DNA from 4 places in the Neorhizobium sp. 05N33 genome. Region 1 is predicted to be linked to each of the others. Evidence: predicted binding sites of a transcription regulator. Region 1 holds the regulator's gene; each other region holds the start of a gene.
The links. Region 1 encodes PhoB, which activates phosphate uptake and scavenging genes when phosphate is short. Its sites were predicted from a motif close to TGTCATNNANCTGTCAT; they were not measured.
Positions count from the first base shown of each region.

Region 2: AC1DLT_RS11355 (glycerophosphodiester phosphodiesterase) is a predicted target of PhoB. The motif match lies at 4,387-4,403, and genes of this name have one in related genera.
Region 3: AC1DLT_RS13780 (BtaA family protein) is a predicted target of PhoB. The motif match lies at 5,588-5,604, and genes of this name have one in related genera.
Region 4: AC1DLT_RS15905 (DUF2794 domain-containing protein) is a predicted target of PhoB. The motif match lies at 3,035-3,051, and genes of this name have one in related genera.

Region 1 covers NZ_JBFTNK010000002.1:348,565-356,579, reverse strand. Annotated here, with positions in the region: gene pstC (phosphate ABC transporter permease subunit PstC) at 1-541, shown strand, start outside; gene pstA (phosphate ABC transporter permease PstA) at 538-1,857, shown strand; gene pstB (phosphate ABC transporter ATP-binding protein PstB) at 1,871-2,686, shown strand; gene phoU (phosphate signaling complex protein PhoU) at 2,732-3,445, shown strand; gene phoB (phosphate regulon transcriptional regulator PhoB) at 3,467-4,150, shown strand; gene AC1DLT_RS05975 (PACE efflux transporter) at 4,160-4,597, opposite strand; gene AC1DLT_RS05970 (GcrA family cell cycle regulator) at 4,783-5,319, opposite strand; gene AC1DLT_RS05965 (acetylornithine transaminase) at 5,728-6,924, shown strand; gene argF (ornithine carbamoyltransferase) at 6,979-7,896, shown strand.
Region 2 covers NZ_JBFTNK010000003.1:538,405-546,419, reverse strand. Annotated here, with positions in the region: gene treY (malto-oligosyltrehalose synthase) at 1-391, shown strand, start outside; gene AC1DLT_RS11385 (hypothetical protein) at 548-721, shown strand; gene AC1DLT_RS11380 (NAD(P)/FAD-dependent oxidoreductase) at 838-2,166, shown strand; gene AC1DLT_RS11375 (hypothetical protein) at 2,163-2,447, shown strand; gene AC1DLT_RS11370 (SDR family oxidoreductase) at 2,521-3,378, opposite strand; gene AC1DLT_RS11365 (hypothetical protein) at 3,500-3,748, opposite strand; gene AC1DLT_RS11360 (DUF983 domain-containing protein) at 3,850-4,263, opposite strand; gene AC1DLT_RS11355 (glycerophosphodiester phosphodiesterase) at 4,469-5,323, shown strand; gene AC1DLT_RS11350 (hypothetical protein) at 5,330-5,632, opposite strand; gene AC1DLT_RS11345 (amidase) at 5,797-7,158, shown strand; gene AC1DLT_RS11340 (SDR family oxidoreductase) at 7,368-8,015, shown strand, end outside.
Region 3 covers NZ_JBFTNK010000004.1:287,341-295,355, reverse strand. Annotated here, with positions in the region: gene AC1DLT_RS13805 (J domain-containing protein) at 1-653, opposite strand, end outside; gene AC1DLT_RS13800 (pyrophosphate--fructose-6-phosphate 1-phosphotransferase) at 980-2,191, shown strand; gene AC1DLT_RS13795 (LysE family translocator) at 2,242-2,877, shown strand; gene AC1DLT_RS13790 (transglycosylase SLT domain-containing protein) at 2,980-4,092, shown strand; gene AC1DLT_RS13785 (serine hydrolase domain-containing protein) at 4,134-5,486, opposite strand; gene AC1DLT_RS13780 (BtaA family protein) at 5,653-6,900, shown strand; gene AC1DLT_RS13775 (class I SAM-dependent methyltransferase) at 6,912-7,568, shown strand; gene AC1DLT_RS13770 (glycoside hydrolase family 25 protein) at 7,715-8,015, shown strand, end outside.
Region 4 covers NZ_JBFTNK010000005.1:227,843-235,857, forward strand. Annotated here, with positions in the region: gene acnA (aconitate hydratase AcnA) at 1-984, shown strand, start outside; gene AC1DLT_RS15895 (sulfite exporter TauE/SafE family protein) at 1,100-1,837, shown strand; gene AC1DLT_RS15900 (DUF1223 domain-containing protein) at 2,032-2,781, shown strand; gene AC1DLT_RS15905 (DUF2794 domain-containing protein) at 3,072-3,461, shown strand; gene AC1DLT_RS15910 (N-acetyltransferase family protein) at 3,471-4,028, opposite strand; gene AC1DLT_RS15915 (Bax inhibitor-1/YccA family protein) at 4,137-4,919, opposite strand; gene AC1DLT_RS15920 (ABC transporter permease) at 5,154-7,697, opposite strand; gene AC1DLT_RS15925 (ABC transporter ATP-binding protein) at 7,694-8,015, opposite strand, start outside.

The DNA.
Region 1 (8,015 bases):
GACGACCATCGGACCGTTCCTGCGCGATATCTCTTCGCAGCTGAACGGCCTCGTCACCGGCGACTATGCCAACTTCATTCAGGCACAGAGCGTTCTGACCGCCGGCTTCGTCATGGGCATCATGCTGATCCCCTACGTCTCCTCGCTGTCCGACGATATCATCACGGCGGTGCCGCGTGCCCTGCGTGACGGCTCGCTCGGCCTCGGCGCCACCCGTTCGGAAACCATCAAGAAGGTCGTCCTGCCGGCCGCTCTGCCGGGCATCGTCGGCGCGCTCCTGATGACCGCATCGCGCGCCGTCGGCGAGACGATGATCGTCGTGCTTGCGGCCGGTGTTGCCGCCCGCCTGCAGATCAACCCTTTCGAGCCAATGACGACCGTGACCGTCAAGATCGTCAATCAGCTGACGGGTGACCTTGAGTTCACCTCGCCGCAGACCCTGGTTGCCTTCGCGCTGGGCATCACGCTTTTCGCCATCACGCTTTGCCTCAACATCTACGCGCTTTATATCGTGCGCAAATACCGGGAGCAGTACGAATGACCGATGTGGTTTCTCCCGCCGCCGGCATCTCCACGGCCAAGTCCGTCCGTCGCGATATCGGCATCAAGCGCCGTTACGCCGCCGAGCGTCGCTTCCGTGCCTATGGCATCGCCGCGCTTTCCTTCGGCATCATCTTCCTGATGCTTCTCCTGTGGTCGGTGGTCTCCAAGGGTTACACCGCCTTCCAGCAGACCATGATCACCATGCCGGTCGAGTTCTCGCAGCAGATCATCGACCCGCAGAACGAACGTGCCACCAATCCGCAGAAGCTGATGACGGCCAACTATCCGGTCGTCGCCCGCAATGCTCTCGCCAAGCTGCTCAACGTCAGCGTCGACGACCGTGTCGCCGCCCGCGCGGTCGGCCAGATGCTGTCCGATGGTGTCCGCGTTCAGCTGCGTGACCTGGTCATAGCCAATCCGGCGATCATCGGCACGACGCAGACGGTAAGACTGCTCGCTTCCGGCGATATCGACTCGGCCTACAAGGGCCAGATCGACCTCGACGTCAGCCAGGAAAACCGCAAGATCAACGACCAGCAGCTCGGCTGGATGAAGCAGCTCTCTGACAGCGGAGCCCTTGCCAAGCACTTTAACGGCGGCATTTTCGTCAACGGCGCATCGAGCCGTCCGGAAGCAGCTGGCGTCGGCGTCGCGCTCATCGGCTCGTTCTACATGATGCTGATCGTGCTTGTCCTGGCGCTACCGATCGGCGTCGCCGCTTCGATCTATCTCGAGGAATTTGCCCCGAAGAACAAGTTCACCGATCTGATCGAGGTGAACATCAACAATCTCGCGGCCGTTCCCTCGATCGTCTACGGTCTGCTCGGTCTGGCGGTGTTCGTCAACTTCATGGGCCTGCCGCGTTCCGCCTCCTTCGTCGGTGGTCTGGTGCTCACCCTCATGACGCTGCCGACGATCATCATCGCGACCCGCGCGGCACTGAAGGCAGTGCCGCCATCGATCCGTGCTGCCGCCCTCGGGCTCGGCGCCTCGAAGATGCAGACGATCTTCCACCATGTCCTGCCGCTTGCCATGCCGGGCATCCTGACCGGCACCATCATCGGCCTCGCCCATGCCCTTGGCGAAACCGCACCGCTGCTCCTGATCGGCATGGTGGCCTTCGTCGCCAACTATCCGACCACGCCGCTCGACCCGTCGACGGCGCTGCCGGTCCAGATCTACATGTGGGCGAACGAAGCTGAGCGCGCGTTCGTCGAGCGTACCTCGGGAGCAATCATCATCCTGCTCCTGTTTCTCATCCTAATGAATGTTGGCGCAATTCTCTTGCGGCGTCGCTTCGAGCGGCGCTGGTAGAAGGAGTATGACAATGAATATGATGTCAGAATCGGCAGTAGAAAAGGCGCTGGACCAAAAGATGAGCGATGCTTCCCACAAGATGATCGGTAAGGACGTTTCTGTTTATTACGGCGAAAAGCGTGCGCTTTTCGACGTGAACCTCAACGTCCGCGAAAACACTGTGACGGCTCTCATCGGTCCTTCCGGTTGCGGCAAGTCCACCTTCCTGCGCTGCCTCAACCGCATGAACGACACGATCGAGAATTGCCGCGTCACCGGCAAGATCACCCTCGACACGGACGATATCTACGACAATAACATCGACGTCGTGGAACTTCGCGCCCGCGTCGGCATGGTTTTCCAGAAGCCGAACCCGTTCCCGAAGACCATCTACGAAAACATTTCCTACGGTCCGCGCATCCACGGTCTTTCCAAGAACAAGGCCGACATGGATCAGATCGTCGAGGCGAGCCTGCAGCGCGCCGGCCTCTGGACCGAAGTCAAGGATCGCCTGCATGAATCCGGCACCGGCCTCTCCGGCGGTCAGCAGCAGCGTCTGTGCATCGCCCGCGCGATCGCCGTGTCGCCGGAAGTCATCCTCATGGACGAACCCTGCTCGGCTCTCGATCCGATCGCGACCGCCAAGGTTGAAGAACTCATCCATGAACTTCGTGCCAACTACACGATCGTCATCGTGACGCACTCGATGCAGCAGGCTGCCCGCGTCTCGCAGCGCACCGCCATGTTCCATCTCGGCCAGCTCGTCGAGGAGAACGACACCGACAAGATGTTCACCAATCCCGACGACCAGCGCACCCAGGATTACATCATGGGCCGTTTCGGCTGATCCAGTCGACTGTGCCGCCTGAAAATCAATTTTGAGGACTAGAAGATGGCATCGACCCATATCCTGTCGGCTTATGACGACGAACTGAAATACCTGAGCCGCCGTATCTCCGAAATGGGCGGCCTCGCCGAGCAGATGTGCTCGGACGCCGTGCGCGCGCTGGTCAATTCCGATGCCGCACTCGCCCAGAAGGTCATCTCCGACGACGTGATCCTCGATCACGCCGAGCGCGAGATCGGCGACAAGGCGATCATCACGATCGCCCGCCGCCAGCCGGTCGCAGCCGACCTTCGCGAGATCGTCGGTTCGCTGCGCATCGCCTCCGATCTGGAGCGCGTCGGCGACCTTGGCAAGAACACCGCCAAGCGCGTCATCGCGGTTCAGGGCACCGGCGTTCCGCGCAAGCTCGCCCGCGGCCTGGAGCATCTCTCCGATCTCGCCCTCGTGCAGCTCAAGGACGTCCTCGACGTCTATTCGACGCGTTCGGCGGAAAAGGCCGAGGCGATCCGCAGCCGCGACGAGGAAATCGACGCGATGTACACCTCGCTGTTCCGCGAGCTCCTCACCTACATGATGGAGGATCCGCGCAACATCACCACCTGCACGCATCTGCTGTTCTGCGCCAAGAATATCGAGCGTATCGGCGACCACGCCACCAACATCGCCGAGACCATCTACTACATGACGACGGGCGCCCAGCCGGAAGGCGACCGTCCGAAGGACGACTCGTCGAACACGCTCGGCGCGATCACCGAATAGAACTGACGGAGCAGGCCAAGAATGCTGCCGAAAATCGCTGTCGTAGAAGACGAAGAAGCGCTGAGCGTGCTTCTTCGTTACAATCTGGAAGCCGAGGGTTATGAGGTCGATACCGTTTTGCGGGGCGACGAAGCCGAAATTCGGCTTCAGGAGCGGGTACCGGACCTCCTGATCCTGGACTGGATGCTGCCCGGCGTTTCCGGCATCGAACTCTGCCGCCGGCTGCGCATGCGCCCGGAAACGGAGCGCCTGCCGATCATCATGCTGACGGCCCGCGGCGAGGAGAGCGAACGTGTTCGCGGCCTCGCCACCGGTGCCGACGACTATGTGGTGAAGCCCTTCTCGACGCCTGAACTGATGGCCCGCGTCAAGGCGATGCTTCGCCGCGCCCGTCCCGAGGTGCTCTCCAGCGTTCTCCGCTGCGGCGATATCGAACTCGACCGGGAAACTCATCGCGTTCACCGCAAGAGCCGCGAAGTGCGCCTTGGCCCGACCGAGTTCCGCCTGCTGGAATTCCTGATGGCCTCGCCCGGCCGCGTCTTTTCGCGGTCGCAGCTTCTGGACGGCGTCTGGGGTCACGACATCTATGTCGACGAACGCACCGTCGACGTGCATGTCGGGCGTCTCAGGAAGGCGCTCAACTTCTCCAATATGCAGGATGTCATCCGCACCGTCCGCGGCGCGGGTTATTCAATGGAATCCTGAGAGGCGGCTTTAAGCCGCCTCGGTCTGCCGCTGCCATTCCGGCAGCGGAAAAATCCGGTCGTAGGCCCAGTTGAACACGAAGGCATAGACCACGTAGAAGACCGCGAACGACACGTCCATCGTCAGCGCATGGACGAGGCTTATACCGAGATACCAGGCGATCAGCGGCAGAAGCGTGATCAGCAGTCCAAGTTCGAACAGCACCGCATGCGCCACGCGTATGGCGGTGTTTTTCTGCGTGCCGCCGGTAAAGCGCTGCATCAGGTGGTCGAAGCCGAGATTGTAGAGATAGTTCCAGCCAGTGGCGATCGTCGCGCTGCCGATGCCGACCACGCCGATATCGGCGGCCGGCATGCCGAAGGCGAAGGAGCCGAGTGGTGTGATGAGAGCAAGCCCGATCAGTTCGAAGCTGATGGCATGGCGGATACGGTCGCGTGTCGTGCGCATGATGACCTCCTGGGGTGCTTTCCGGGCCGTCCCGGAGTTTCTGCCCGAATGGGGGAGGTCGTCCTCACTGTCTTTCAGATAGGTGGAATGCCGATCCGGAGCAAGGCTTGGCCGGCATATCTGCCATACACAACAAAAAGCGGGCCTGAGCCCGCCTTCGATTTCGCCTCGTGTCGCGCCGCCGCTCAGACCCGAGCGGCAACCTTGCGGCGCTCGTTGACCGGCTGGTAGGCAAGCTTTGCGTGGTAACCGCAATAGGGCGATGCATCCGGGGATTCACAGCCGCAGAAGTGGAAGTCTTCCTTGAGCGGGTCGCCGACCGGCCATTTGCAGGTGCGCTCGGTGAGTTCCGTCAATGCAAGGCGGCGGGAGATCGGCACGACTACGTTGGAGGCGGGACGATATTCCATCTCCTGGTAGGGTTCGATCTCGATCTCTTCCTTGACCATCGTCGCGCCGACGGCGCGGGTAACGGTCCGGGTCGTGACCCGCGACGCATAGTTCGGAGCCCGCGGCGCCGATGTCGTGCGCTTGGCAGCCGATGCGCGGCCGGTCGCAACCGTACCGCCAGCTTTCGCCCGGCCCGGCAGGCTGAGACGATGCACCTTGCCGATCACGGCATTTCGGCTTACGCCACCAAGTTGTGCTGCGATCTGGCTGGCGCTCAGGCCCTCCGACCACAATCTTTTGAGCTTCTCGACACGCTCGTCTGTCCAGTTCATGCCCGTTCTCCGCCTTTGAACGTTGCTGGCATGCAGAATCCTTCCACCTTTGCTGCGAAAATCATTTCGCAGCACCCACTATATCTATGCTTGAGGTGACTAGTTCCGCCGCATGCAGTCTAGTAATTGATCATTAACCTAGTGTGAGGCTGACTCCGTGGCAAGAGTCGGAGGAATCTGCGGGATTCGATTTCGTGGTTTTCCCCAACTTGCTGTGATGGAGAGTCTTTTTTGTCACAGAAGCCAGCGCCTGTCGGGTTCCGGTCGTAACGCGCCTAAAACACCGAGCTTTGTTGACATTGACGGCCTAAACCCCGATAGTGCCCCCGCCGCCCAGTGGGCGGCATTTTTGGTTTTTCTGGCCGGTTTTGTCGGCCTTTTTTGACTGCCTAGAGGAGTGATGTCGCCATGGCTGAAGCCGCGCTTTTCGACACGTTTGCCCGGGCTCCGCTGCGTTTTGAACGCGGCGAGGGCGTATGGCTTGTGACGGAAAGTGGAGAGCGATATCTCGACTTCGGCGCGGGCATCGCCGTCAATTCGCTCGGTTATGGCCACCCGCATCTCGTCGGCGCGCTGAAGGCGCAGGCCGACAAGGTCTGGCACACGTCCAACCTCTTCGAGCAGCCCGGCCAGGAGACGCTGTCGCGCCGCCTCGCCGACAACTCTTTCGCGGATAAGGTGTTTTTCACCAATTCCGGTGCGGAGGCGCTCGAATGCGCCATCAAGACCGCGCGCCGCTACCAGTTCGTGAAGGGCCATCCGGAACGCTTCCACATCGTCACCTTCGAGGGCGCCTTCCATGGCCGCACGTTGGCGACCATCGCTGCGGGCGGCCAGGCGAAATATCTCGAAGGTTTCGGCCCCAAGGTCGAAGGCTTCGATCAGGTGCCGTTCGGCGATATGGACGCTTTGAAGGCTGCGATCACCGATGCGACCGCGGCGATCCTCATCGAGCCGATCCAGGGCGAGGGCGGCATCCGGCCGGTTCCAAAGGAATTCTTGGCTGCGCTGCGGCAGATCTGCGACGACAACGGCCTGCTGTTGATCTTCGACGAGGTCCAGACCGGCGTCGGCCGCACCGGCAAACTGTTCGCCTATGAATGGACGGGCGTTTCGCCCGACATCATGGCGCTCGCCAAGGGCATCGGCGGCGGGTTCCCGCTCGGGGCCTGCCTTGCCACGGCGGAAGCTGCGTCCGGTATGACAGCCGGCACCCACGGCACCACCTACGGCGGCAACCCTCTGGCCATGGCGGTCGGCAATGCCGTGCTCGACGTGATCCTGGGGGACGGCTTCCTGGAAAATGTCCGCGACGTCACGTTGGTCTTGCGGCAGGGGCTAGCCAGCCTAAAGGATCGTTTCCCCAGCGTCATCGAGGATATCCGCGGCGAAGGCCTGCTGCTCGGCGTGAAGGCCAAGGTGCCGGCGGGCGACTTGGTTGCCGCCATGCGCGGCGAACATATGCTGGCCGTTCCGGCCGGTGACAACGTGGTGCGTCTCCTGCCACCGCTCACAGTCACGGCGGAGGAAGCTCGCGAGGGTCTCTCCCGCATCGAGAAAGCGGCGGAAAAGCTCTCCGCCTCGGAAATGAAGAAATCGGCCTGAGCGGGCAAAAAGGGGGATGCCGTTGTAGGTTTCCCACGTCACAGGGAACATCACATGGCATCTCCCAAGCATTTCCTCGATCTTTCCGCCGTTTCCCCGGCTGATCTGCGCAGCATTCTCGACGACGCGAAAATCCGCAAGCAGGCCACCAAGGCCGGGACGGCGGAAAAGCCGCTGGCCGGCAAGATGCTGGCGATGATCTTTGAAAAGCCTTCCACCCGCACCCGCGTATCCTTCGATGTCGGCATGCGCCAACTCGGTGGCGAGACGCTGTTCCTGTCGGGCACCGAAATGCAGCTCGGCCGCGCCGAGACGATCGGCGACACCGCCAAGGTTCTGTCGCGTTACGTCGATGCCATCATGATCCGCACCACGGATCACGCCCGTATGCTGGAGCTTGCCGAACACGCGACCGTACCGGTTATCAATGCCCTGACCGACGACACGCATCCCTGCCAGATCATGGCCGACATCATGACTTTCGAAGAGCATCGCGGACCGATCGCCGGCAAGACGGTTGCCTGGACCGGCGACGGCAATAACGTGCTGCATTCCTTCGTCGAAGGTGCTGCCCGTTTCGGCTATCGGATGAACATGGCTGTGCCGATGGGTTCGGAACCCGCCGACAAGTTCCTCAACTGGGCGCGCAACAACAGTGGCAACATCATGCTTTGCCATGATGCCGAAAAGGCGGTTGCCGGCGCCGATTGCGTCGTCACCGACACCTGGGTCTCGATGAACCAGGAGCACAAGGCGCGCGGCCACAACGTCTTCCAGCCCTTCCAGGTCAATGCCGACCTGATGAAGCGGGCCGACAAGGAGGCGCTGTTCATGCACTGCCTGCCGGCTCATCGCGGTGAGGAAGTCACCGACGAGGTCATCGACGGCCCGCAGTCGGTGGTCTTCGACGAGGCTGAGAATCGCCTGCACGCGCAGAAATCCATTCTCGCCTGGTGCTTCGGCGCGGTCTGAACGCAATGTCCCGGACGGTGCGGATGTGAAGAGCGGCGGCGATCGAACCTTGATTTCCGCCCCGCAATCCCCCATCTGTCGGCTTTCAACAATACGCCGTCTTCTGGACTGGCGTTTCA
Region 2 (8,015 bases), on a different contig from region 1:
GGAGGAATGGCAGAGCGGCCGGCTGAAACAGCGTGTCATCGCCACCCTGCTGCGCGTTCGCCAGGAGGCACCAACCTTGTTTCGGCGGGGGGAATATCTGCCTCTCGGAGCGTCGGGCAAACGCGCTGACAACGTCGTCGCCTTCGCCCGCGCCGACATGGACGACGCCTTCATCGTCATCGCCCCGCGGCTTGTATTCAGCGCGCTGCATGCGGGCCTTGCTCCGTCTCGATCCGAACGCTGGGCGGAAACGGAGATAATTCTGCCCGAAAGGCTGGGACACCGCCGCTATCGCGATGTCTGCACCGGCAAGGTGATCGACCCCAAGGATCGCATCGCGGTCAACTTGGTGTTTGGCGACCACCCCTTCGTGCTCCTGCTGGCGGAATAGTGCAGCTACGTCAAAGAGCCTCACAAGGAAAAGGCGCCGATCCTAAAACGGACGGCGCCTTGTCGATATCCTTCAGTCTTGCTTCTCACCGATCAGCCTATGCCGATGAAGGACAGGACGGCGAGAACGATAACGACGGCTCCAACGAGCCATACGATGCTGTTCATGACTGTCTCCTTTTCAGTTCGCTACAGGTGGAAGCAAGGCTTCCGTTTGATTCCATTCAATAAATCAAGCAAACCCAACGAGATTCAGAACCGCGATGACGATGACGACCGCGCCGACCAACCAAACGATGCTGTTCATGACTTTCTCCTTTTGATGTCGTGAAATTGAACGGCGACAGGCGTAAAAGGTTCCGGTGAAACATGGCTGGAACAAACGCGCCTGGCGTGGGTTGAACGAGCGTCAAGCGGGGCCTTGCCCCGCCAAAAGGGTGGGGCAATATGGCCGACGAAACTTTGAAGAACGACATGACGGGCGGAGAAACAAAACCACCACGCGTCGTCATCGTCGGCGCCGGTTTCGGCGGGCTTGCGACGGCCGGAGCGCTCGGCAACAGCCCCATCGACGTGACCGTCATCGACCGGCGCAACCATAATCTCTTCCAGCCGCTTCTCTATCAGGTCGCGACCGCCGCACTGTCTCCCGCCGACATATCGGAACCGATCCGCCGCACGCTGGGGCGCTTCAAGAACATCAACGTCATGCTGGCGGAAGTCACCGGCGTCGATGCGGCCGCCAGGACCGTGATGCTCGACAACGGCACCTCGGTCCCCTACGACCGCCTCGTCATCGCCACCGGCTCGGACTACAACTATTTCGGCCATGACGACTGGCGCGCCTGGGCGCCTGGCTTGAAAACCATCCACGAAGCAAGGCTGATCCGCCAGCGCCTGCTGCTCGCCTTCGAGAAGGCCGAGCTGTCCCATGATCCGGAAGAAAAAAAGGCGCTGCTCACCAGCGTCATCATCGGCGGCGGCCCGACCGGCGTCGAAATGGCCGGCGCGATCGCCGAGCTCGGCCACTTCATGATCACCCGCGATTTCCGCAAGCTCGAGCCGGATCACATGCGGGTCATCCTCATCGAAGCCGGCCCGAAGATCCTCGCCACCTTTCCCGACAACCTCACCCAATACGCCCTGAAGGCCCTGGAAAAGGCCGGCGTCGAGGTGATGACCAATCTGGCAGTGGAATCCGTCACCAGGGACCAGGTCATCGCCGGCTCGCAGCGTTTCCGCACGAGCTGCGTCATCTGGGGTGCGGGCGTCAAAGCCTCGCCCGCAGCCAGATGGCTCGGCATCGAAGGCAAGGCGGGAGGGCGCATTCCGGTCGAACCGGACCTCTCCATCACCGGCTTTCCGGATATCTTTGCGATCGGCGACACGGCACTGGGGCTTGCGGAGGACGGCAAGCCGCTGCCGGCGCTCGCCCAGGTCGCCAAGCAGCAGGGACAATATCTCGGCAAGGCGCTGCGGGCGAGACTGATGGACGGCAAGGCGCCCCAGCCTTTCCGGTTCCACAATCGCGGCAACACCGCCGTCATCGGCCGCGATGCCGCGATCTTCGACTTCGGCAAGTGGACGCTGAAGGGTCGGGTCGCCTGGTTCCTCTGGGCGCTCGTCCACGTCTACCTGCTCGTCAATTTTGAAAAACGCCTGCTGGTTAGCGTACAATGGATCTGGCGTTACTTGACCCAGCAGCGCGGAGCGCGGCTGATCGATGAAAACGCCGCCACCTCGGTTCCGTCTTCCACGCAAAGGACAGAGACATGAACACCGCCAATCCGCAGCTCGAAGGCCTCTACCTCGCCGTTGCCGCGATCAACCGGCTTCTGGTCGAAAAGGGTGTCGTCTCCCATGCCGACATTCAGAGCGCCCTGCAGGCGGCCGAACGCACCGTGCTTGCCGACGACAAGCCGCTCGCAGTCTCGACGTCCCATCAGAAGGCGATCGCATTTCCGATCCGGCTGCTGCTGCTGGCAAACGAAGCGAACGAGCAAGGCACCAAGTTCTGTTTCGAGGATCTGGCACGGGAAGTCGGCCGCCGCACCTGAGAAAATGTACCCGCCAAACATGAACGGCGGCGTGAGCCCACGCCGCCGCTGTTTTCGTGGGAGGAGAGCTTAACTACAGGATGGGCTTGCCGCCGGTGACGGCGATCGTCGTACCTGAAACGTAGCTGGAAAGCGGATCGGCGAGCATCACATAGGCCGTCGCAAGCTCGGCCGGCTGGCCGGGACGTTTCATCGGTACCTGCCTGCCGAATTCCTTCACCCGGTCCTCAGTCATCGTGGAGGGGATGAGCGGCGTCCAGATCGGCCCGGGCGCGACCGCATTGGCGCGTATGCCCTTTTCGGCCAGCAGCTGTGCGAGACCTGCCGTGAAATTCTGGATCGCGCCCTTGGTGGTCGCATAGGCAAGCAGCGTCGGGTTCGGAGTGTCGGAATTGATCGAGGCCGTGTTGATGATCGCACTACCAGGCTTCATGTGGGGAACTGCTGCCTTGGTGAGATAGAACATCGCATGGATGTTGACCTGGAAGGTCAGTTCCCATTCCTCGTCGCTGATGTCCCCGATGTCGGAAAACGTCGCCTGATGAGCGGCGTTGTTGACGAGGATGTCGATCCCGCCGAACTCCTGGACCGTCTTGTCGATGATCGCCCGGCAGTGCGCCGCGGTCTTGATATCGCCCGGCACCAGCACCGCCTTGCGGCCGGCTTCTTCGACCAGGCGCTTGGTATCCTCGGCATCCTCGTCTTCGTCCAGATAGGAAATCAACAGATCGGCGCCCTCGCGCGCGTAAGCGATCGCCACGGCCCGGCCGATGCCGCTGTCGCCGCCTGTGATCACCGCCATCTTGCCGGCCAGCCGGCCGGAACCGCGGTAGGAGAGCTCGCCGTGATCCGGCACCGGATCCATGCGTCCGGTAAAGCCCGGCATCGGCTGCTGCTGTTCGGGAAACGGCGGAGTGGGATACTGGGCCATCAAAATCTTCCTTGTTGTCGAGGTCGCGAACTGATCGCCCCAACTGGCCTCGTCTGGAGTTGTTCCCAATCAAAATGCACAATCAAAAAAGAGAAAATGCGACGCGACCCCACCTTTCGGCTCACGCCCCAGGGGTGATTGCTCCGTCGCCCCGCCGCAGGCGTTTCAGCTGATTGACGATCCGCAGCGAGCTTGCAGCCCGCGCCGCCGAAAAATCCGAGCTCTTCGACAGGATTTGCAACATGTCCTCCGCCTCGTCTGCCGAGATGGTGCCCCGGGCGGCGAGGCCGTCGATCAGCATGAGCATCGCTCCCTCGACCGCGAGCGACCTTCGGCGCGTTTCCATTTCGATTTCATCGGCATCGGACATTGCAGGCTCCTTGAACTGTCACCTGCCGAATGGTTTGCAGAGAAGATTGTTCCTCATCTTCCGGCTCGGTTTTAACGCGAGCCCCGAAGTCCTTCCGTCGGTCAGCCGCCGTTCTCGCCGTCAACGGGCGATGATGGCTCCCGGTCGACCTTGCCGGGGCCTGCCTTGTAAAAATACTGGCTCGCGACCAGCCAACCCTTCAGCGGCCGCATCGGCGCAAGGCAGGTGATGAGCAGGAAAGGAAGCGAGATCAGCAGATGCACCCAGAATGGCGGCTGGAAACTGGTCTCGATCCAGACAGCAAGCGCAATGCTCGGAATGCAGCCGAAGCACATCACGAAAAAGGCGGGACCGTCTCCGGGATCAGCGAAGGAATAATCGAGGCCGCAGACCTCGCAAGCCGGCCGCATCGACAGGAACCCGTTGAACAGATGCCCCTGGCCGCAACGCGGGCAACGGCCGCGCGGGCCGGTGCTATAGGGAGGAAGAGGCGCCCAATTCGCGTCATGGGACATGGAAATCTGCCTTTCGTGACAGGAGACAAAATGTGTTTTCCGGATAGTTATCCGGCAGACCTTTATAACAAGTCGTTCCCTGCCGGGCACAATCTCGGCTTTTGAGGCTCGGCACGAAACTTCTGTCATCGATCTATGGCAGGCAGCTCCAAAACAATAGTCTGGCGTCGATCGAATCGCTGCCCTTCACCTTAGACGGAATTTCATGGCTTCAGAATTTTCAGGCCTCGGCATCGCCCATCAGGGCCGTTTCACTCGGTTGAAGTGGCATCGCCTGCGCCGCAGCTTCAAGGACCCGCTGTTTTCCGCGCGCGTCATGGTGGAAGGCTTTCGCCTTGGAGCATCGACCGAACTCGACCTGCGCGTCCGCGCCGATGGCGGCTTTGTCGTGCTGCACGACGAGGAGCTCGAAGGTGAAACCACCGGCCACGGCCTCATCCGTGATACTTTGCCCGAAACTATCCGCGGCCTGTCGCTTCTGCAGGGCGGCCATCCGCCGATCCTCAGCGAAGATCTCGCGACAATGCTTGAAACGGCTCATCCGGACGCCCTGCTGCAGTTCGACATGAAGGACGAACTTGAGGTGATCGGCGCGCGCGGCATGGATCATCTCGCCGATCATTTCGGCGGCGCCGGCTCCTCAATCATCGTCAGCGGCGCCGATCTCGATCTTGTCGTCGCCATCAAGCAGAGACTGCCGGGCCTCAAGCGCGGCATCGACCCGACCGGCAAGCTCATGGAGATCTATCGCCACCAGGGCCTCAAGGCCGTCGAAACGGATCTGCGCGCCGATATCGCCGGCCCGACCGAGCCTGACACCATCTATCTGCACTGGCCGCTGGTGCTGCAGGCGGCCAAAGATGGGCTCGACCTGATCGGCCTCTGCCACGATGCCGGCAGGCTGGTGGATGCCTGGACCTTCAATCTCAAGAACCCGGACGCCGGGTTCGACGAGGCCGAAGCCCGCAGCTTCTCCGCCCTGATGGCGCTGAAGCCGGATCAGATCACCACCGACGAACCGGCCGCCACGGAACGTGCCTGGGCGGCGATTTCCGGTTGAAGTTCATCAATCGTCCAACCCGAACGGATCGCGAAACACCCGCCGGTTGACCAGCTTCAGGCTGCGGTCCGGCTGGATGATGTAATTTTCCTCGACCCGCTGGCCGAGTTCGTTGCGGAACTCGTGCGGCACGACGCTGCCGATTGGCGACTTGGTGAGCTTGGTGCGCGGCTGGCCACGATAGGTGATGCTGCCGGGGATCGGCCGGATGCCCGGCCCGATGTCGATTGCTCCGGTGGTTCCGCCGCCGTCCGTGCTGCAGCCGGCGAGCGCGATCACGAGACCGGTTATGGCGATGATGTTTCTCATGGGCTGATCCTTCCCGATGTCCCGCTGACGCGGTGGACTCACTGAACTTCGCGGATATGCGGGAGGTTCCATACCACCTGGCGAGCCGATAAATCCTCTACCCATCGCCAAAATATCCGATACATCTGTGGGCCGCCAGTAACGCAATGGGGAGAATGACAGCCGTGACGAAAACCTTTGGAGCGATGTCGATCGCCGAGCTTTCCGCGCTCATCCAGATGGGCAGGATCGATCCGATCGAAGTCACGGAATCGGTGCTGGCCGGTATCAAGGCCTACCCCGACAAGGCCGTGTTCATCTCGCTTCTCGAGGACCGCGCTATGGCGGAAGCGCAAGGCTCCTCCAAGCGCATCAAGGAAGGTCGCTCGCTCGGTCTGCTCGACGGCATCCCGATCGCCTGGAAGGACCTCTTCGACATCGAGGGGCTGGCGACCACCGCCGGCTCGAAAGTGCTGAAGAAGGCCGCTCCCGCCGCGAAGGACGCAGCGATCGTCGACCTGCTGAAACAGGCGGGCATGGTCGCGGTCGGCCGCACCAATATGAGCGAATTCGCCTTTTCCGGCATTGGCATCAATCCGAATTACGGCACGCCGCACAATCCGCATGGCATGGACGCGCCGCGCATTCCCGGCGGCTCCTCCTCCGGTTCCGCCGTCGCGGTCGCAGCCGGCCTCGTGCCCGTCGCGATGGGCACCGATACCGGCGGTTCGATCCGTATCCCGGCAGGCTTCAACGGCATCGTCGGTTACAAGGCGACCCGCGGCCGTTATGCGATGAACGGCGTCTATCCGCTGGCGACCAGCCTCGATTCGCTCGGCCCGCTCTGCCGCACGGTGCAGGATGCGGTCTGGGTGGATGCCGCCATGCGCGGGCTTGCAGTACCGCAGACGGCCCGCCAACCGGCCCGACCGCTCGATATCGTGATCCCGACCAATATCGTCCTCGACGGCGCCGAGGCGGGCGTGGTGGCCGCCTTCGAAGCGGCGATCGAGCGCCTTGCAAAGGCCGGAGCCAGGATCACCCGCTTCGCCTTCCCGACCTTCGACGAACTCCCGAAGCTGATGGTGAAATACGGGCCGATGGTGACCGCCGAAGCCTTCGCCCTGCATCGCGAGAAGCTGTCGGGACCGGATGCGGAGGAGATGGACCACCGGGTAGTCGCCCGCACCCGCCTCGGCGAAAAGACCAGCCTGTCCGATTATATCGCCATCGTCGAAAACCGCGCCCGGATGATCGCCGAAACCGAGGCACTGGTCGGCGACCGCTTGGTCGCCATGCCATCGGTCGCCCATGTCGCCCCGCCGATCGCGCCACTGGAAAAGGACGATGAGCTGTTCTTCGCCACGAACGGCAGGACGCTGCGCAATACCGGCTTCGGCAACTTCCTCGACTGGTGCGGAGTCTCCATCCCCTGCGGCACCGGCGATGCCGGCATGCCGGTCGGCTTCCTCCTGTCGGCCAATGCCAATTGCGATGAAACACTGCTGCAGGCCGCGATGGCCCATGAGGAAATCATCCGAGGGTAGGAATGTTGGAGCCGGATCGGCTCCAGCAGACATCTGTGGCGGCAAAGCCGGCAAAACGTGCTACGCGCCCAGTATGGAAGAGTTGCCTCCCTCCGCAGCTAACTAAGGAACCGTTTCCCCGTAACCGGGATCGCGGCAGTTGCCTTTTGCTTGTTCCGATATCCTCGGGAGCCTAGCCTCTCCCCTGGATTTTGAGGAAAGCGGCCACCATGCAACTCGATTTGAACGGCAAGACGGCACTGATCACGGGCGGCTCGAAGGGCATCGGCCTCGCCTGCGCCCAATCTCTTCTGTCCGAAGGCGCGCGCGTCGTCATCTGTTCGCGTTCCCAGGCGAATATCGATGCGGCTCTGGCAAAACTACCAGGCGCGATCGGCTTCACGGTCGATCTGATATCCGAAAACGAGGCGCTGTCGCTCGTCGACAAGATCGAAGCCGACGTGGGAGCGCTGGACATTCTCGTCAACTGCGCGGGAGCTGCGCGACGCACGCCGCCCCAGGACCTCAGCCCGGCCCACTGGCGTGCCGCGATGGACGCCAAATATTTCTCCTACATCAACGTCATAGACCCGGTGGTCAAACGGATGGCGGCCCGGCAGACGGGCGTGATCGTCAATGTCATCGGCGGCGGCGGCAAGGTCGCATCGCCGATCCACCTTCCGGGCGGGGCCGCCAATGCGGCGCTGATGCTGGCGACCGTCGGCCTTGCGAACGCCTATGCCGCCAGCGGATTGCGGATCATCGGCATCAATCCCGGCAATACCGAAACGGAACGGGTAACCGAGGGCCTTCGGGCAGAGGCGGCACTCCACGGCATCAGCGAGCAGGCGGCGCTCGAAAAGCTGGTCCAGCGCATC
Region 3 (8,015 bases), on a different contig from region 1:
CGGGCGATCAGCCGGTCGGGATGATGTTCGGAGACAAGCGAGCGGTACTGCTTGCGGATCTTGGCGAAATCGTCTTCCGGCGAAACGCCGAGTACCAGATAGGGGTCCCGGCCCTCGAGATGCACGTGCCGCGCCATGATGCGACGGAAATGCCCCTCGTCGATGCGGAAGATTTCGGCGATGCGCGACAGGAAGGCAAGTTCCGCCTCGTGCACCAGCCCGTCCGCCTTGGCGATATGGAACAGGCCGTCCACGACGTTTTCCAGCATCGGGCAATTGTCAGCCTTGCCGGCACCGGGGCTACACAATCCAGCGAGCTTGGTCGCATAGGCTTCATAACCTGCAACGTCCTGGCGCGCGAGGTTATAGAGGCGTGCGACGTTGCGGGCTTCCTCGTCGGGAAAATCGAATATCTGCTGAAAGGCCTTGACCTCGGCCTCGCTGACGATACCGTCGGCCTTCGCCATCTTGGCCGACAGCGCGATAATGGCAACCGAGAAAGACACCTGCCGGCGCGTTTCCGGATCACCCTCGAATACCGTGCGGATCGCCTCAATGACGCGGCCGAGCGCGTTCCCGGCTGCGTCGCCCATGGCGCCGAGAAGCCGTTCCCATAGAGAAGAAAACTGAAGGCAGGCAAAATCCCAGATCATCAGAATAGTGGACCAGATTGCAGGCGCGATTGCAAGACGACGGACGGCCCGTCTTAGATTAAACTATGTTCATGTTTTCCGAACAATCACCGGCGCTCACAGACAGGTGACCCTGTACTCCGGGACAATTGACGAGGCCCGCAGATCTGTTTTCCACAGGCGAGGCTTGAGTGCCGTAAGAGTTGAATCGATTATATTAGCCTCTTCTGCGCCACGAAGTCGAAGCTGCGGTTTTTCTTGAGAAATTCACTTTACAGGCGCTTGTCTCTGTCGCATCCATTCAGCGGTTTTGAACTGTACGCGAGCGTGCGCGTGAAGGAGGATCGATGGCCAAACAGAAAGTAGCAATGCTGACCGCAGGGGGCCTCGCGCCCTGTCTGTCTTCCGCCGTCGGCGGCCTGATCGAGCGCTACAACGACGTCGCACCTGACATCGAGATGGTCGCCTACCGCTCCGGTTATCAAGGCGTTCTGCTCGGCGACCGCATCGGAATCACCAGGGACATGCGCGAAAAGGCGCATCTGCTGCACCGCTACGGCGGCTCGCCGATCGGCAACAGCCGCGTCAAGCTCACCAATGCCGCAGACTGCGTCAAGCGCGGCCTCGTCAAGGAAGGCGAGAACCCGCTTCGCGTCGCCGCCGAGCGGCTGGCCGCCGATGGAATCACCATTCTTCACACGATCGGCGGCGACGACACCAACACGACGGCCGCCGACCTTGCCGCCTATCTCGGCGCCAACGGCTACGACCTCACCGTCGTCGGCCTGCCCAAGACCGTCGACAACGACATCGTGCCGATCCGCCAGTCGCTCGGCGCCTGGACGGCCGCCGAAGTCGGTGCCTCTTTCTTCGACAACGTTTCGAACGAGCAGAGTGCCGCTCCTCGCACATTTGTGATTCACGAAGTGATGGGACGCCACTGCGGCTGGCTTACCGCCGCGACCGCACGGGCCTATATTCAAAAGACCAAAGGCAACGAATATGTCGAGGGCTTCATGATGAACAGCGCTATGAAGAACATCGATGGTGTCTACCTGCCGGAGATGGCCTTCGACCTCGACAAGGAGGCCGCACGCCTCAAGGACGTCATGGATCAGCGCGGTTTCGTGACCTTGTTCGTTTCGGAAGGTGCCGGCCTCGATACGATCGTCGCCGAACGGGAAGCGGCAGGCGAAGCGATCAAGCGCGACGCGTTCGGCCATGTTAAGATAGACACGATCAATGTCGGCGGCTGGTTCCAGAAGCAGTTCGCAGCGCTGATCGGAGCCGATCGCTCGATGGTGCAGAAGTCCGGCTATTTCGCCCGCTCGGCACCGGCAAACGGCGACGACCTGCGCCTCATCCAGGGCATGGTCGATCTCGCGGTCGAAAGCGCACTGAACAAGGTTTCGGGCGTGACCGGCCACGACGAGGATCAGGGTGGAAAACTGCGCACGATCGAATTTCCCAGAATCAAGGGTGGAAAACATTTCGATCTGACGGCAAAATGGTTCGGCGAAGTGATGGACCATATCGGCCAGCCCTTCGAAACGGCTTGAGACAAGAAAATTAGCGGGCGCCGCTCAACGGGCGTCCGGGAGGAAATGGAATGACGGCTGACATCTGGCTCGCTTTTGCTGCGACCGCGATATTTCTCGCCCTCCTTCCAAGCCCCCTTGCTTGTCTCACCGCCAGCTTCTCGCTCCAGCGCGGTCGCCGCACGGCGATCGCCACGGTTCCGGGTCTTGCCGTCGGAATGTCGGCAGCCCTGATCGTGGCGATGATCCCCATGGCCCTGGTCGCCGTCTATCTGCCGAAGCTCGTCGACGTAATCTCCTGGGCGGGGCTGGGTTACCTGATGCTCTACGTGCTCTGGTCCTACCAGGATCCGCGAATCTCCGGCCCCATCGCCGACAATGACAATCTTCCCGAGTGTCGGGCGGCACGAATCTTCGGATGCCTGTTCGGCAAATCCGCCTTCCAGGCGCGTTATGCCGTCGTCCTTGCAGCCGTGCTCGCCCAGTTCGTCGATCCCGACCGGTCGCTCCTGCCCCAGCTTCTCGAAATGCAGGCGACCTTCCTTGTTTGCGCAGCGCTTGGAGCCGGAATTCACGTGCTTTTTCCGCGCCGCGTGCTCGCCCGCAGACGGCGCCCCGCCAACCTCAATGCCGCCTCGCGCAAACCCCAGACGCGCTTCATTTCACGGCGCGCGGTCACCGCCGGCTATCGCCGGATCGCCGCGTGAGGCTCGCCGTCTTGCCGGACGCCGCCCAATAGGTTAATGGAAACACTCTTTTGGTGGCGTTTGGGCGGACTGGGGTAACCATTTTTTCATGAAAGCGACCCAATGGCGATAATCCGATTCCTCGGCCGCGGGACGGTTGTGGCGTGCGCCGTTTCTTCGGCTCTCACCGGATGTTCGAGCGTCGAACGCGAGCAAAAGCTTGCAGCGACGCAGTCGGTTGCCCCGATCAACGGCCAGGCGACCGGACCTGTTCAGACAGCCTCCGCGGATGGCCAGACGACCACCCATAAAGCCGATCTGCCGGTCTACGGGCCGGTTCAGGTTGCAGGCCAGACGATCCCTCCGGGGGTCCAGCTCGCCTCCACTGTCCAGGTAGCCGGCACCCAGCCGACCGTGGCACTCGCCAAGACCGCAAGACTTCCCGTCCCGACGCCTGCAGCCGCCGATGCGATGTCCGTTCAGTCGGCCGCGATGGCAGCACCCACCATGGCCCCGCTCGTCGCTTTTGCGCCGGCGCCCGGACCGGCGATGATGCCGCCGCCCGTGGCCCGCACCACCTCGACTATCCTCGCGTCCGCCCAGCCGGCGAGCCTTGCGATGCCAAAGGGCAGCCGCCTCGTGTCGCCGCCGATCGCGCCTGCCGTCACCGAAGGCCGGATCCAGCCGGCCGCAGCCTCAGCAATCGCGCTCGACGAACCCGAACTTACGCCTGATATGGTCGCACTGCAGACCGTCGTCCCGATCCCTCGCCCGGACACTGCGACGCTTGCCTATGCAGCGCAGCCGAGAGCGATTGCCGCATTGTCGGCCATGGAATTCCCGCCGGCTCCGGGCGAGCCTATGCCGACCACGGCGTCCGATGCGCCGCCGGAATTGAGCAAGCTCATCAAGCGTTATGCCGGCATGTATGGCGTACCGGAATCGCTGGTGCACCGCGTCGTGCATCGGGAAAGCAAATATGATCCCAAGGCCTATCACAAGAACGGCTATTGGGGCCTCATGCAGATCAAGTATTCGACCGCCAAGTCGATGGGTTACGAAGGCCCGCCCGCCGGCCTGCTCGATGCCGAGACCAACCTCAAATACGCGATCAAGTACCTGCGTGGCGCCTGGCTGGTTGCCGACAACAAAAACGACAATGCCATCAAGCTGTATGCGCGCGGTTATTATTATGACGCCAAGCGCAAGGACATGCTGGACGTCCTGGAGAAGTAAGCCGGGCCTGAAAAATATTTGGACGGTATGCTTGCGGCGCCTCAGGGCGCCGTTGTTGTTTTCACCACCTCGGCGACAAGCCGTGTCGGATCGTAGCGGTTCCAGCTCGGCGTCAGCCCAAGCCTTACCACGACCAGATCGAGCGACGGGACGACCGTGATGGTCTGCCCATCGTGCCCCTGGATGAAAAAGGCATCCGCCGGCATGTCGGGATTGTTCTTGTCCGGCAGCCAGGTCTGCATCTTCGAATAACGGCCGTTCGACGTGGCGTTGGCCTGGTGCATCAGCGCGACAAAACCGTCCGGCAGGATCCGGCTGCCGTTCCAGACGCCGTCTCGCGCAAGCAGCAGCCCCATACGGCCCCAGTCCCGCGCCGTCGCATACATATAGGAACTGCCGACGAGAGTACCGGCCGCATCCGCCTCCATGACGGCGCTTGTCATGCCGAGCGGACCAAACAGGGCGGTGCGGGGATAGGCGAGCGCCGCGGTTCTCTCGCCGACCTTCTCCATCCAGATTTTTGAGAGCAACACGGCGGTGCCGGAAGAATAGCTGAACCGCGAACCGGGATCGGCCTCCAGCGGCTGGTCGGCCGCAAAGCCTGCCATGTCCGGCTCGAGATAGAGCATGCGCGTCACGTCAGCGACCGCGCCGTAGTCCTCGTTGAAGGCAAGCCCGCTTTCCATGGCGGCGAGGTCTGCAATCCGGATATCGCCGCGCTGGTTGCCCCGCCATTGGGGAAACAGTCCCTTGTCGTCCAGCGAGAGCTTTCCGTCGCGGACCAGGGTGCCGAGGATCGCGGCGTTGACGGTCTTGGTCATCGACCAGCCGAGCAACGGCGTATCCTTGGAAAAACCGCTCGAATAGGTCTCGGCGACGATCCGCCCCCGCTTGACCACCACCACAGCCCGCATGCCAGGCCCGACAAGATTCGCATCTAAGAGGAGCCGCGCAACCGACGGATCAGGTTCCACTTTTCCGCCTTCCGGCCAAAGCGCGGACGGATCGGCTGACGTAACGGCAGGCACCGGAACGGTGGCGGCTGCCGCGGCTGCGCCGTCAGGCGTGACGGTGCAGCCGAGCCCTTCGCGATAGACCGCGTCATTGCCGGCGAAAATGCCAAGCAGTGCCGCATGAACCCGCTTTTCCGTTCGATCGACGGAAACCCGCATCAATCTCAGAAGCGGATGGCCGGGAGCCTGGACATCGACCGCCAGAACCTCATCGCTGTCGCGTCCGGCAAGGAAGACGTTCGAGCAGACCATCTTGGCCGAATAGCCGCTGCCGACCCTCAGCAGTTCCGGAGGCGACGTATAGAGCCAGATCCCGAGCCCGATCAGGCCAACGACGATGAGGCCGACGAGGATTTTCAAAGACCGGATCAAGAACCGCATGCCTGCCTCCCATTGGACGGCCGCATGCAATCAGGATTCTCGGATCCAAGGAAGAGGCGATCGGCAACGCCCGGGCCTATTGCGGGACTGGACACAGGCCTCGTCATCAATCTGTAGCATGACGGGTTTACACGCCCTGAAACTCTGAACAAGGCGGGACTCGACCATGGCGGATATTGCACAGGAAGCCGGTTTTCGGAAAAACCAGAAGCTCAAGGACGCACTTCTGCAGCATAAAGCACTGTCTCGGCAGGGTTTTTCAGAAAGGCTTTTCGGCCTCCTGTTCTCCGGTCTCGTCTATCCGCAGATCTGGGAAGACCCGGAAGTCGACATGACCGCCATGGAGCTTTCTGACGAGCATTCGATCGTCACCATCGGCTCCGGCGGCTGCAACATGCTCGCCTATCTCTCCCGCTCGCCGAAGAAAATCGATGTCGTCGATTTGAACCCGCATCACGTCGCGCTGAACCGCCTGAAACTCGCCGCCTTCCGCCACCTGCCCGGCCACGGCGATGTCGTTCGCCATTTCGGCATGGACGGCATCCGCACCAACAGCAAGAGCTACGACACCTTCATCGCCCCGAACCTCGACGCCGCGACCCGCGCCTATTGGGACAAGCGCTCGATTGCCGGCCGTCGTCGGATCGAAGTGTTCGACCGCAATATCTACAAGACCGGCCTGCTCGGCCGTTTCATCGGCGCCGGCCATCTGATCGCCCGCTTGCACGGCATCAATCTGACCGAAATGGCCAATGCCAAGTCGCTGCGCGAACAGCGCCAGTTCTTCGACGACCGCATCGCTCCGCTGTTTGACAAGCCGCTGATCCGCTGGATCACCAGCCGCAAGAGCTCGCTGTTTGGCCTCGGCATTCCGCCGCAGCAATATGACGAGCTGGCGAGCCTCGCCTCCGACGGCTCGATCGCACCGGTCCTGCGCCAGCGCCTCGAAAAACTCGCCTGCCACTTTCCGCTGCGCGACAACTATTTCGCCTGGCAGGCTTTCGCGCGCCGTTATCCGAAGCCCGAGGAAGGCACGCTGCCGACCTACCTGAAGGCGGAAAACTACCGCGCCATCCGCGACAATGCCGAGCGCGTGACAGTTCATCATGCGAGCTTCACCGAACTGCTGGCGCAGAAGGCTGCCGGCTCGGTCGATCGTTACGTCCTGCTCGACGCGCAGGATTGGATGAACGACGAGCAATTGAACGACGTCTGGTCGGAAATCAGCCGCACGGCCGCGCCCGGCGCCCGCGTGATCTTCCGCACCGCCGCCGAAAAGAGCGTGCTCGACGGTCGCCTCTCGCCGGCCCTCCTCGATCAGTGGTCCTATCTGGAAGAACGCTCCAGCGAGCTCAACCTCGAGGATCGCTCGGCGATCTACGGCGGTTTCCACATCTACGTGAAAAAAGCCTGATGGCGACGGATATGGCGAACAGCCCCCTGTCCAATGGCCACGCCGAACGCATGGACCGGATGTACCGGTATCAGCGCCATATCTACGACATCACCCGCAAATATTACCTCTTCGGCCGCGACCGGGCGATTGCGGGGTTGAATGTTCCGCCGAATGCCTCGCTGCTCGAAGTCGGCTGCGGCACAGGCCGTAACCTCGCCCTCGCTCATAGGCACTACCCGGCTGCAAAGCTCTACGGCCTCGATATTTCCGCCGAGATGCTGGAAAGTGCCCGGGCCAATTTCCGCGGCAAGCCGGTCACCCCGGAATTTCGGGTCGCCGATGCGACCAGTTTCACAGCGGAGGAATTCGGCACGACCGGCTTCGACCGTATCCTGATCTCCTACGCGTTGTCGATGATTCCCGATTGGGAAAAGGCGGTCGAAGCCTCGCTTGCGGCGCTTTCGCCGCATGGTTCTCTGCACATCGTCGACTTCGGCCAACAGGAACGGCTGCCGGGCTGGTTCGGGCGGTTTTTGAAGGCGTGGCTCATGCGTTTCCACGTCACGCCGCGGCCGAACCTGCACGACGTGCTCGAAAGCAAGCTTGCCGACGCTGACGCCGATATGATCTTCGAGGAGATCGGCGGGGGCTACGCGTGGCACGCGGTCATCCGCCGTAGGAACTGAATCCCGGAGCTCTCTGGGTTTCGAGCTGGAATTCCTCTTGCCCTAACTGATTTTTTACGACGTTATGGTGAATATGGAGTTCACGCCTCCCTGTTTTGCGTCGAACGGGGCAAGAGGCTTCCACATCGACACCACACGGGATGTTCATGCCTCGGCTCCTTCTGGCCCTCCTTGCGACCGCGTTCCTTGCCACGGGATGCACATCCTCAAGCTATGACCTGATGGAAACGTCATCGGTCAAGAAAATGCGGTTCAAGGACAGCGACCCGCAGGATTTCGGCAAGAACCACCCGGGCCTGCACGAGATCCACGGCATCGACGTCTCCAAGTGGAACGGTACGGATATCGACTGGCCGGCCGTGAAGAAGGCTGGAATAGCCTTCGTCTTCATCAAGGCGACCGAAGGCAGGGATCGCATCGATCCGACCTTCGAGCTGAACTGGCGAG
Region 4 (8,015 bases), on a different contig from region 1:
ACCTCCGAGCCGCTCGGCGAAGACCAGAACGGCAACCCGGTCTTCCTCAAGGACATCTGGCCGACCTCGAAGGAAGTCCAGGAATTCATCCTGAAATACGTCACCCGCGAACTCTACGAAACCAAGTATGCGGACGTGTTCAAGGGCGACGAGAACTGGCAGGCGGTCAAGGTTCCTCCGGGTCAGACCTATGCCTGGGACGACGATTCGACCTATGTGCAGAACCCGCCCTACTTCGTCGGCATGGGCAAGACCGGTTCGGGCCTCAAGAACATCAAGGGCGCCCGCGTCCTCGGTCTCTTCGGCGACAAGATCACCACCGACCACATCTCGCCTGCCGGTTCGATCAAGGCCGCTTCGCCGGCCGGTGCATACCTGACGGGTCACGGCGTCGGCGTTGCCGACTTCAACCAGTACGGCACGCGCCGCGGCAATCATGAAGTGATGATGCGCGGCACGTTCGCCAATATCCGCATCCGTAATTACATGCTCGGCCCGAACGGCAAGGAAGGTGGCTTCACCTTCCACTATCCGTCCAAGGAAGAGATGTCGATCTACGACGCGGCCATGCAGTACAAGGCGGAGGGCGTTCCGCTCGTCATCTTCGCCGGCGTCGAATACGGCAACGGTTCGTCGCGCGACTGGGCTGCCAAGGGCACCAACCTGCTCGGCGTCAAGGCGGTCATCGCCCAGTCCTTCGAGCGTATCCACCGCTCGAACCTGGTCGGCATGGGCGTCGTTCCCTTCGTCTTCGAAGAGGGCACGACCTGGGCCAGCCTCGACCTCAAGGGCGACGAGACTGTCGAGATTCTCGGTCTCGAAGGCGACATCAAGCCGCGCGAATGGAAGACCGCCAAGATCACCTACGGCGATGGCACGGTGAAGGAAATCAACATCCTCTGCCGCATCGATACGCTCGACGAGGTCATCTACATGAACAATGGCGGCATTCTGCAGACCGTTCTGCGCGACCTCGCAGCCTAAGCGACAAATGGCAATCATCCGCCGGAGTGAAAAACTTCGGCGGATTTCCTTCCGATAACCGATGCTTCTCCAAATCTGCCAGGGGCGTCGTTCTGCCTCTTAAGGTGCCTGTTCCTTGACCGTCGTCATCCTCACCGGAATGGCCGTCACCGTTTTCCTGACATCGTTGCTTTCGGGAATTTTTGGCATGGCGGGCGGGCTGATCCTGCTCTGGGTGCTGCTTTTCCTTTATCCCGTCGGTACTGCGATCGCCTTCCACGGCATCATCCAGATGGTGTCGAACGGATCGCGCGCCTGGTTTTCCCGCGCCTATATCGACTACCGTATCCTCGGCATCCTCTGCCTCGGCGTCGCCGTTTCGGCGGCGGTGCTGTTCTCGGTCAATTACGCGCCGGACCTGGTCGTCGTGCTGATCGGAGTGGGGCTGATGCCGATCCTGGTCTGGCTGCCCGTCAAGCGACTGCAGCTCGATGCGTCAAAGCCGCTGCATGCTTTCATCTGCGGGCTGTTTTCCGGCGCACTGACGATCAGCGTCGGCGTCGCGGGGCCGACGGTCGATATCTTCTTTATCCGCACCCAGATGGACCGCCGCAAGATCATCGCCACCAAGGCGTCGATCCAGACGCTTTCGCATCTCACGAAGGTCGCCTTCTATTGGAACGCGGCTTCCGGCCTGCCAGCCTCCGACTGGATTTCGATCCTGCTCGCCGCGCCGATCGCCATCCTCGGCGCGCATGTCGGCAATGGCATCCTGCAGAAGATGACCGACCAGAATTTCCGCGCCTGGACGCGCTGGGTCGTCACCGGCGTGGGTGCCGTTTATTTTACTCAGGGCTTGCTTAAACTGATTTGACCTCAGCGTATTTTTCGCCAAGTTTGGCGCCCAACGAAACGCATTCGGGAACCGATCAATTATCCGGTCTTCACCCCTTCGTGACTTTCTCTTGAAGGTGCCCGGTGGTTACTTTCCGCCATCCAGTGCATTCGGCCTTGATCGCCGCGAGCAATCGTGGATAACAGTTGCCCTGATAAAAAGGTCCGCCACCCATGCCCTTTCGTTTTCGCTCCGTACTCCTTGTTGCGGGCCTGTTTTATGCGGGCGCTGCATTGGCGGGAGAGGTGAGAGCGCCGAAGGGCGTGATCGAGCTTTTCACCTCTCAGGGGTGTTCTTCCTGCCCGCCGGCCGACGCCGCGCTGGGCGAGCTGGTGGCGCAGGGTGACATGGTCGTGCTCTCCTACCACGTCGATTACTGGAACTATCTCGGCTGGACCGATACACTGAGCTCCAAGGAAAATACCGAGCGGCAATATGGTTATGCCAAGACGTTCGGACGAACCGGCGTCTATACTCCGCAGGCCGTCATCAACGGCCGCGATCATGTCAAGGGCACGGACCTCACGGTCATCAACGACAAGGTGAAGGTGCTCGGCCAGAACGGCAAGGGGCTAGACGTTCCGGTGACCGCTGCGATGCGCGGCGACGAGATCGAGATCGAGATCGGCGGCGGCAAGGGACAGGCAGACGTTGTCGTCGCCTATTTCACCAAACGCCAGCAGGTGGATGTCACCAAGGGTGAAAACAGCGGCAAGAACATGGAATATTGGCACGCCGTCTATGACGTCCAGTCGGTCGGCACCTGGAACGGCCAGAGCATGAAGCTGACCCTGCCAGGCAAGCTGATGGGCAAGTCCAAGAAGGACGGTTGCGCGATCCTGCTGCAGACCTCCGGTCCGGGCGGCGAACCGGCAGCCATTCTCGGCGCGACGGTATTGATGGTGGGTCGCAAGAACTATTGACCGCAGGCGCGGTTCCGGGCTGGCTGACTGTATGAGAACTTGTTGGCGGCCCGATCCAATAACATTGGGGGGCTGGGGGTAAGGGTCAATGCACCAGACCGGGCCATATGGCGCTGAAAACGGCGCCAACCAACATCGTCAATTTCGCTTCGAAATCGGGCACTCTTTTGTTCGAAATGGGGCAACAATAAAATCGTGCGGTTCGCTCCCCGCGAAATTGCCGGGGTTGATTTTTGCAGCCTCTCGGGCAAACTGTCATGTCTCTGACATTTGACGATTTGGGAGTCTTGATGACAGATCAGCCGGATTTGCCGGGGGGCCAGAGATCCCGGGACACAGCCGTCGTCGTCGATCTCAGTGAATATAGGCAGAATCTCGATCCTGCACCGGTCACCTTCCACCGGCGCGAACTCGACGCGATCCTGAGGATTTACGGCCGTATGGTCGGTGAAGGAGAATGGAAGGACTATGCCATCGATCACCTCAAGGATCGGGCGGTGTTTTCCATTTTCAAGCGCTCGGGCGAGACGCCGCTGTTCCGAATCGAGAAGAACCCGAAGCTTGCCGCCAAGCAGGGCGCCTATTCCGTGACGAACACCCACGGGCTGATCATGAAGCGCGGCCATGAGCTGCCGCAGGTGCTCAAGGTGTTCGACAAGGTGCTGAAACTGATCGACTGACGCTGATCGCTACCCGGTAAACAGCGAACCCGGATAGACGCTGGGATCCGGATCGGTTTCGTTGCCTTCGCCGAGGGCTGCCTGCATCAGCACGGTATCCTGCCATTTTCCGTGTTTGAAGCCGGTGCCCTTCAGGGTGCCGGTCAGTTCGAAACCGAGGCCGCGATGGAGCGCCACGGAGGCAGGGCTGGCGCCGCCGATGACGGCGACCATCTGGCGGAAACCCAGCGCCTCGCAACGCACCAGCAGTTCTTTCAGCAGCGCCTTGCCCACGCCCTTGCCGCGCGCTTCCGGCGCCAGGTAGATCGAATCCTCGACCAGCCAGCGATAGGCGGGGCGGGTCCGGAAGGCGGACGCGTAGGCATAACCGAGCAGGGTGCCGTCTTCCTGTTCCGCCGCGATATAGGGATACCCCTTGGTACGAATTGCCTCGAAGCGAGCCGTCATCTCAGCCTGGTCCGGGGGTAAAATCTCGTAGCTTGCGGTGCCGTTCAGCACGCTGTCGCGATAGATCTCGGTGATGGTCGGAAGATCGGCGGGGGAGGCGTCGCGGAGATGGAATGTCATTGAGGCAGGCCGTTGAAAGGAATAGCCAAGCCTATGCCGCAACGCGAAGCCGGGCAACAAAAAAGGCGACCCGGAGGCCGCCTTTTTCCTGTTCGAATTCCTCGGAGATTAGTTGTTCCGGTTGCCCAGGAACTGGAGGAGGAACGTGAAGAGGTTGATGAAGTCGAGGTAAAGGGTCAGAGCGCCCATGATGGCCTTGCGGCCAGCAACCGCGACGTCGTCGCCGTCAAAGTACATTTCCTTGATCTTCTGTGTATCGTAGGCGGTGAGGCCCGCGAAGATCAGAACACCGATGACCGAGATCGCCCAAGCGAGGGGGGCGGAGCCCAGGAAGATGTTGACGATCGAGGCGATGATCAGGCCGAACAGACCCATGATCAGGAACGAGCCCATGCCCGACAGGCTTCTCTTCGTCGTGTAGCCGTAAAGCGACAGGGCGCCGAAGGAGGCAGCGGTGATGAAGAACGTCTGAACGATGCTCTGGGCGGTGTAGACCAGGAAGATCGACGACAGCGACAGGCCCATCAGGGCCGCATAGGCCCAGAAGGTGCTCTGCGCAGCGCTGACGCTCATCTTATGAACGCGGAAGCTCAGGAAGAACACCACCGCGAGCGGTGCGAGCATGACGACCCAGCGAAGCGGCGAACCGTAGATCGCAGCGCCAAGGCTGGTCAGCAGGATGCCGTTCGGAAGCCGGGCGACAGCTGCGGCTGCATCCGTCGTCGTTGCGAGGGCCGAGATACCATAAGCAGCGATACCGGTGATAGCCAAGCCGACAGCCATCAGGTTGTAGACCTTGAGCATGTAGGCGCGCAGGCCTTCATCGATCATCGCGCCGGACTGGGCGCGACCCTGCGCCGCCCGGGTCTGGTAGTTGTTAAAGTCAGCCATTGTTTCCTCTTTAAGCTCCGGAATTATTCACGGTGTCGGGCCCCCTTTTTTACGGACCCAGGCGCCGCTGCGGAGCTCCAGCAAGCCTGCGCATAAATATGATGCGAGATCGCTTCACATACAAGAGGTGCGCCAAGCGAAAAACGCAAGCCACAGGCGCTATTTAGCAACCTATGGGACGTTCTGACGGGAATTTGATCCGAGAGTTAACACGAAATACTACCTCTGGACGAATTAGAGCTCGCGCAGCACAGGTGCGGCCTTCTGCCCTAATATGCGCCAGGTGCCGGCAAGCCCTATTCCGACCGTCAGCACCAGCGAAACGGCGAGCGTCAGCACCGCAACATCAGGCAGGAAGACCGATTGGAGCCGCATGATGCGGCTGACCACGAACCAGGCGGAGAGGCCACCGGCGACGAGCGCAAAGAGCGCGGTCGCAGCACCCAGGATCATATATTCGTAGCTGAAGGCGCGCATCAGCATGCCGCGCGTGCCACCGAGCGTCTTCAGGATAACGGCGTCATGGGTGCGAGCCCGATTGCCGGCGGCGAGCGCACCGGCAAGGACCAGCACCGAGGCGATCAGCGCAACAGCGGCGGCGGCCCGGATCGCGGTCGCGAGCTGGCCGACGAGCTGGTCGACGATGTCGATCGCATCCTTTACCCGAACGCTGGTGATGGTCGGATAGGCGTTGGTGACGGCACGCAGGATCGAGGCTTCCTGTTGGGCGGTGGCCGAAGGATCGCTCAACGTCGCGAGCCAGGCATGCGGCGCGCCGCGGAAGGTATTGGGCGAGAAGATCATCACGAAATTGATCGACAGCGATTCCCACTGAACCTTGCGGAAATTGGCGATGCGGGCGGTGATGTTGCGGCCGAGCACGTTGACGGTGACGGTATCGCCGATCTTCAGGCCAAGTTCGCCGGCCTCTTCGGCCGAGAAGGACACCAGCGGCTCGCCGGTGTAGTCTGCACCCCACCATTGCCCGGCGGTGAGCGCCGAATTGGAAGGAAGCTTCTCCTCATAGGTGATGCCGCGGTCGCCGCGCAGCACCCAGCGGCCGGCCGGCGGCACGCTCATCTGGGTGACGTCCTGGCCGTTGAAGGCGAGGATTCTTCCGCGCAGCATCGGCACCTGGGTGATCGCCCCCTCCGGCGCCTGCTGTTTCAGGATGTTGACGAAGCCTTCGCGCTCCGATCCCTGGATATCGACGAAGAAGAAATTCGGCGCCTGCTGCGCAATGCTGCCGGTCAGCTGGCGGCGCATGTTGCCGTCGATCAGGGCGAGCGTCACAAGCAAGGCAAGGCCGAGGCCGAGCGACAGCACGACCGAGGGCGTTAGTGCGCCCGGCCGGTGGATGTTGCCGATCGCCAGCCGCAGCGCCGGCGAATTGACCCGCGGACTTCTTTTCGCAAGGGCGGCGATGAGGGCCGCGACAAGGCGCAAGAGCACGAAGGCACCGGCGACGGCGGCCAGAAAAACGGAGGCGATGAAACGTTCTTCCGCCGAGACGATCGCAAGCGCCGCCAGGGCGGCGAGTGCCAGGCCGGCGGCCAGAAGATAGGGCCAGGAGGGAAGGCGGGTATTGTCGAAACTCTGTTCGCGGAAAAGCGCGGTCGCAGGCACTTCGCGGGCATGACCGAGCGGCAGGACTGCGAAGGCGAAGGTGATCAGGATGCCGAACAGCGCGGCAAGCGCCAGCGCTGAGGGGTAGAAGGTGACTTCTTTCGGTACCGGCAGCACGCCTTCGAGGAATTGCAGCGCCACGAAGGGCGAGATGGCGCCGATGACGAGACCGATCAGGATGCCGACCACTGCAAGCAGCATGATCTGGATGAGATAGATCATCGTCACCACCGAGGCCGGTGCGCCCAGGCACTTGAAGGTGGCGATGGTGGTGCGCTTGGCATCGAGGAAGGCGCGCACGGCATTGGCGACGCCGACGCCGCCGACGATCAAGGCGGTCAGGCCGACCAGGGTCAGGAATTGCGAGAAGCGGTCGACGTTTTCGGTGAGCGAAGGAGCCGCGCGGTCGCTGGTGCGGATGGACCAGCCGGCACTCGGAAATTCGCGATTGGCGCGGGTGGTCAGCGTCGAACGGGTCGCCGGATCATTGAGCCGGATCTTATAGGCATGTTCGACGAGGCTGCCGGTGGTGATCAGGCCGGAAGCGGTGAGCGCTTCGCGGCTGACGATCAGGCGGGGCGCAAAGCCGAAACCGTCGGAAAGCGCGTCCGGTTCGGCGGTGATCGTGCCGCGCAATGTCAGCCTGGCATTGCCGAGCAGAAGCTGATCGCCGTCCTTGAGGCCGAGGCGTTCCAGCAGCAGCGGGGCTGCAAGAGCACCAAACGTCTCTCCCTGCTTGCCAAGCAGGTCAGGAAGCGGTGCCGCCGGTTCGGCGCCAAAGCTGCCATAGAGCGGATAGGCGTCGTCGACCGCCTTGACCTCGACCAGCGCCTGTTCGGAACCGTCAGGCTTGCGGGCCATGGAGCGCAGGCTGGTGGACAGGGAGACCTTGCCGAGGCTCGCCAGGAACACGCTTTCCTGGTCGGTGGCTTCGCGGTTGTTCAGTTCGAAACGGATGTCGCCGGCAAGGATCTCCTGTCCCTGTGAGGCGATGGCGCCGGTGATGGCGCGCGATACCGAATTGACGGCTGCGATCGCCCCGGTGCCGAGCGCGATACAGGCGAGGAAGATGTAAAAGCCGGCCAGGCCGCCACGCATTTCGCGTAGCGCCAGGCGAAAGGAAATCGAAAGGCGCGGAAAGGCCGACCTCATGCGGAGACCGCCTGGACGGACAGGTGGGCGGTGGCGCTGTCGCCGACGATCTCGCCGGAGCGGACGCGGATCTGGCGGGAGCAGCGGGCGGCAAGCGCGTTGTCATGGGTGACGAGCAGCATGGTCATGCCGCGCTCGGCCTGTTTCGAAAATAAGAGGTCGGCGATCTGCCGGCCGGTCTCGGTGTCGAGATTGCCGGTCGGTTCGTCGGCGATCAGCACGGAGGGCGAGGGGGCAAGGGCGCGGGCAATCGCCACGCGCTGCTGCTCGCCGCCGGAAAGCTGGCCTGGATAGTGGCTCAGCCGCTCGCCGAGGCCG